2 regions of the Clostridium kluyveri DSM 555 genome follow, and region 2 is predicted to be linked to the other one. Evidence: predicted binding sites of a transcription regulator. Region 2 holds the regulator's gene; the other holds the start of a gene.

Region 1 (2,499 bases), 1.4 Mb from region 2:
AAAATAAACTCAACATTCCTCTGGAGGTTTATAATGATACAATAGATAATCTAAAAGACTTTTTTGATAATTATGACGAGGTCTTTGGGGCTTATGATATACCCTGCAGTATTGATTACCCACTTACATTTGACAATATGAATTTAACAGGGATTTTTTATATAAAACAGTATATTGAAAAATTAAAAATGGAAACTGATTTTTGTAATTTTTTTAAACAATCCTCCATTAGAAAAATACTCAGGGATTATGGTAGAAAATATAGAATCGATATTATAAAGTCTCCAATCAATGTATTTCAAGTGCTTTTGGAGCAATCTATTTTTGTATTTTTGTGTGGAAACAATGAAATTACTCTTGAAATTTCACCACATGACAGGGAAATAATGAAAAGAAGTTTACTTGAAAAAAATGGAGAGGAACTAAAAAGTATCTTAAAGGAAATCTTTAAAGGGGTAATCGTTAAATTTAATATTAGAGATAAAAAGCTTATAGATTATATAAAAAGGTATGAAAATCCATTTATAATACGATTTTTAAAAGCTTATGATAATGGAAATCTGTCAAATATGATCATTATAGAAAAGGAAAAATCCAGAGAAGATAAAATTGTATTTACAAAAGGCAGCAAAATGAATGATTATGAATTTGCCTCTATTGTAGAGGAGATAATGGAATGTAGCTATGTTAAGGATAAAATTAATATTATAGCTTCAAATTTAAAGTCCCTTGAAGACTACATAGATCTATTGGATTCTGAGTGTCTATTTGGCAGTGAATATATAGAAGTATTTAGCACACTTAATGATATGTCCCTGGCTGTACTTGGGAAAACAGTGTTTTATGATGATTTAAACTGTAATTCTCTGAATTTATCCTATGAAGAATTAATTAAATATAGGCATAATATGGAATCGGAATGGCAAAATTATTTTATTGAATTCTTATTGAGTTTACCAGAGAAAAAGATAAAAAATGTGGAAAATATAATAGTTAAAATAGATTTAAAGGAAAATTTAATTTAAAAATGTATTGACAAAGAAAAAATAATTGCTAAAATAAAATTAGCACTCAAGTATTATAAGTGCTAACAAAAATAAATTTAAACACCTTTAAGGTAAAGGTTATATGAAAACCATAAATAGTATCTATGTAATAATATAGTATGGACGAAAAGTACGTATATTTACATAGATTTTATGTGATCCATGTGTTATTAAAATTTAAAGCCATACATTTTACATATTAAAGAAAGGAAATGATAAAATGACTACAAAACAGTTTAAAGCAGAATCAAAGAGGCTGCTTGATTTAGTTATTAACTCTATCTATACCAATAAAGAGATATTTTTAAGAGAACTTATATCCAATGCCAGTGATGCAATTGATAAAAGTTATTATCGTTCGCTTGTTGATGAAAATGTTAGTTTTAACAAGGAGGATTTTTATATTAGAATTACTGCAGATACGGAAAACAGAACACTTACAATTTTTGATACGGGAATAGGCATGACAGAAGAAGAACTTGAAAATAATCTGGGGACTATTGCAAAAAGTGGTTCTTTTGCCTTTAAGAATGAGAATGAATTGAAAGAAGGAGTAGATATTATAGGTCAATTTGGAGTTGGCTTTTATTCTGCTTTTATGGTATCTGATTTAGTTACGGTAAAAAGCCTTGCCCTTAATTCAGATAAGGCATATAAATGGGAATCAAAGGGAGTAGAAGGGTATACTATTGAAAGCTGTGAAAAAGAAGATGTGGGAACTGAAGTCATACTGAAAATTAAACAGGATACAGAGGATGAAAAGTATGGTGAATTTTTAGACGAATATAAAATAAAATCCTTAATAAAAAAATACTCTGATTTTATAAAATATCCTATTAAAATGATGGTGAAAAAGAGTAAATTGAAAGAAGGCAGCGACAAGGATTATGAAGACTATTTTGAAGATGAAACTTTAAATAGCATGGTGCCTATCTGGAGAAAAAATAAAAACGAACTAAAGCCTGAGGATTATGAGCAGTTTTATATGGATAAACATTTTGGCTATGAAAAACCTCTTAAAACAATTCATGCCAGTGTAGAAGGAGTAACAAGCTATAATACTTTGCTTTTTATTCCTGCAAGGACACCTTATGATTTCTATACAAAGGAATTTCAAAAGGGATTAGAACTTTATTCAAATGGTGTGCTGATAATGGAAAAGTGTGCTGATTTATTACCGGATTATTTTGGCTTTGTACAGGGGTTGGTAGATTCTGCGGATCTTTCCCTTAATATTTCAAGAGAACTTTTGCAGCATGACAGACAGCTTAAATTTATTGCTAAGAAAATAAAAGATAAGATTAAAAGTGAACTTTTACTTATGATGAAAAATGATAGGGAAAAATACAATGAATTTTATGAAAACTTTGGAAGACAGCTTAAATATGGGGTGTATTCTGATTTTGGAATGAATAAAGATGTACTTAAAGAACTGCTTATGTTCTATTCTTCC
Region 2 (2,499 bases):
CCGGAAAAAGAAGAGAGGGCAATGTATGATTTTACATTGGAATTTCTCTTGAAAAAATGTTACAAGCAATATGAAATATCTAATTTTTGCAAAAAGGGTAATATGTGCAGGCATAATCTGGTATACTGGGATTTAAAACAGTATGTAGGTTGTGGTGCAGGTGCACATTCATATGCAGGGGGATATAGGTATAGAAACACAGAAAATATAGAACAATATATTTTGGAAGGTACTAGGGGAAATTTTTTAAAATTGGATAGGCATAAAAATTCTATTTATAATGATATGGAAGAGTTTATGTTTATGGGGCTTAGAAAAGTAAATGGGATTTCTATAAGTGACTTTAATAATAGATTTAGTAAAAATATTTATTCAGTATATGGAAATATAATAACTAAATATATAAATAATAAAATGTTAATATTAAGAGATGGTAGACTATACTTAAGCAGAAGAGGAATAGAGGTATCTAACAGTATAATGTGTGAATTTATATTTAACTAATACCAAGTGCATTAGATATCTTGAGAAAACATGAGAAAAAATCATGAATTTAGTTTTAAACCTGGTAAACTAAACTATTTACTTAAATAATATAATTTATATGATGTTGACAAAAAAAATCATGAGTGATATTTTTTAATCATGGTAATTAGCACTCAATGCTAGCGAGTGCTAATAAAGAGGTGATATTATGGAAATAGATGAGAGAAAGATAAGAATACTTCAGGCCATAGTGAATGATTATATAAATACGGCAGAGCCTGTAGGATCTAGAACCATAGCTAAAAAATATAATTTAGGTGTGAGTTCAGCTACTATACGAAATGAAATGTCTGATCTAGAAGAGATGGGATATTTGGAACAGCTTCACAGCTCTTCTGGAAGAATACCTTCCAATAAGGGCTATAGATTATATGTGGATGAACTAATGCAAATACCAAATTTAACTCCTGAAGAACTTTATATAATAAAAAGTCAGATAATAGATGCCACTTTATTTGAAGTTGATAAAATAATAAAGCAAGCTATTAATCTTTTGTCAGAATTGACAAAACTTACTTCCATAGTAAAGGCACCCTCCATTAAAAAAGGATATATAAAGCATATACAGCTGATAAATATTGAATCCAGTAAAAATATATTATTAGTGATTATAGTTGATAGTGGGATTATAAAAAACAATTTAATAAAGGTAGGCAAGGCCATCACAGATGATGTGCTTGCTAAACTTAGCAATATATTAAATGCCAGACTGAAAAATCTAACTGCAGAGCAGATAAACTTAAAAGTTATAAATGATTTAAGGATAGATTTAAAGGGTTATGAAGGTATATTTAATAATATAATATCTGCTTTATATGAAAGTTTAAACAGTGTAGATAATTCTCAAATATATATGCAGGGTACTACTAATATATTTAATTATCCAGAATATAAGGATATAGAAAAAGCAAAAGGATTTTTGTCTATGCTGGATAATAAAGATAAGGTAAGTGGATTATTAAATAGTGCTTCAAATATTTCAGTAAAGATAGGTGAAGAGAATTATATAGAGGGTGCAGAAAATTGTAGTGTTATATGTTCAGTTTATAGTCTCAATGGAAGACCTATAGGGGAAATTGGTGTAATAGGACCTACAAGGATGCCTTATTCAAAAGTTATATCAATATTAGAAAATGTAGTGAAGGAAATGAATTATATATTAAGTCATACTTATTCAGAGGAAAAGTAATTAATCTTTTGATTTCCAATAGGGTTTTAAACTGCCTAGCATAGTGGTGTAAACTAGTTGTTTAAGTGGTGATAAAATATTAGATTGGAGGAAATTTCTAAAATGTTAAGGGAAGAAGATAAAAATACATCGGATTTTCATGGTAATGTAGAGCAAGAGAAGGAAAATACGGACTTTAAGGGTAATGAGAATCTGGAAAATGATATGGATTTAGAAACAGAAATAGATGAAGAAGAGGATGAAGTGGAAAATGTAGAAGAGGATGAAGTTTCAGAGATAAATTTAGAAGAAGAATTGAAAAGTGAAAATATCAAATTGAAGTCTGAAAATGAAAAAATTCATAATGAATTTAAAACTCTGCAGGATAGACTATCAAGAACTGCGGCAGAATACGATAATTTCAGAAAAAGAACAGCTAAAGAGAAGGAAGCTATCTATTCTGATGCCTGCAAGGATATATTAAAGGAAATATTACCTGTTCTAGATAATCTTGAAAGAGCAGTGGAAGTAGAAGGGAATATAGATGACTTAAAAAAGGGTGTAGAAATGACAATCAAGCAATTTAAGACTGCATTCGAAAAATTAAATGTAGAGGAAATTTCTACAGAAGGTGAGTTTGATCCTAATATTCATAATGCAGTTATGCATATAGAAGATGATAAATATGATAAAAATTCTATTGTAGAGGTGTTTCAAAAAGGATATAAAAGGGAAGATAAAGTAATAAGGTATAGTATGGTTAAAGTGGCTAATTAAGTTTTCAA

The links. Region 2 encodes HrcA, which represses chaperone genes, less so after heat shock. Its sites were predicted from a motif close to TGTTAGCACTCNNNNNNNNNGAGTGCTAACA; they were not measured.
Region 1: a site for HrcA is predicted at 1,063-1,093, ahead of htpG (molecular chaperone HtpG). Genes of this name have one in related genera too.

Annotation. Positions count from the first base shown of each region.
Region 1 is NC_009706.1:2,251,973-2,254,471, reverse strand. Features, by position in the region: gene CKL_RS10845 (DUF6179 domain-containing protein) at 1-1,025, shown strand, start outside; gene htpG (molecular chaperone HtpG) at 1,267-2,499, shown strand, end outside.
Region 2 is NC_009706.1:901,017-903,515, forward strand. Features, by position in the region: gene hemW (radical SAM family heme chaperone HemW) at 1-504, shown strand, start outside; gene hrcA (heat-inducible transcriptional repressor HrcA) at 695-1,735, shown strand; gene grpE (nucleotide exchange factor GrpE) at 1,838-2,491, shown strand.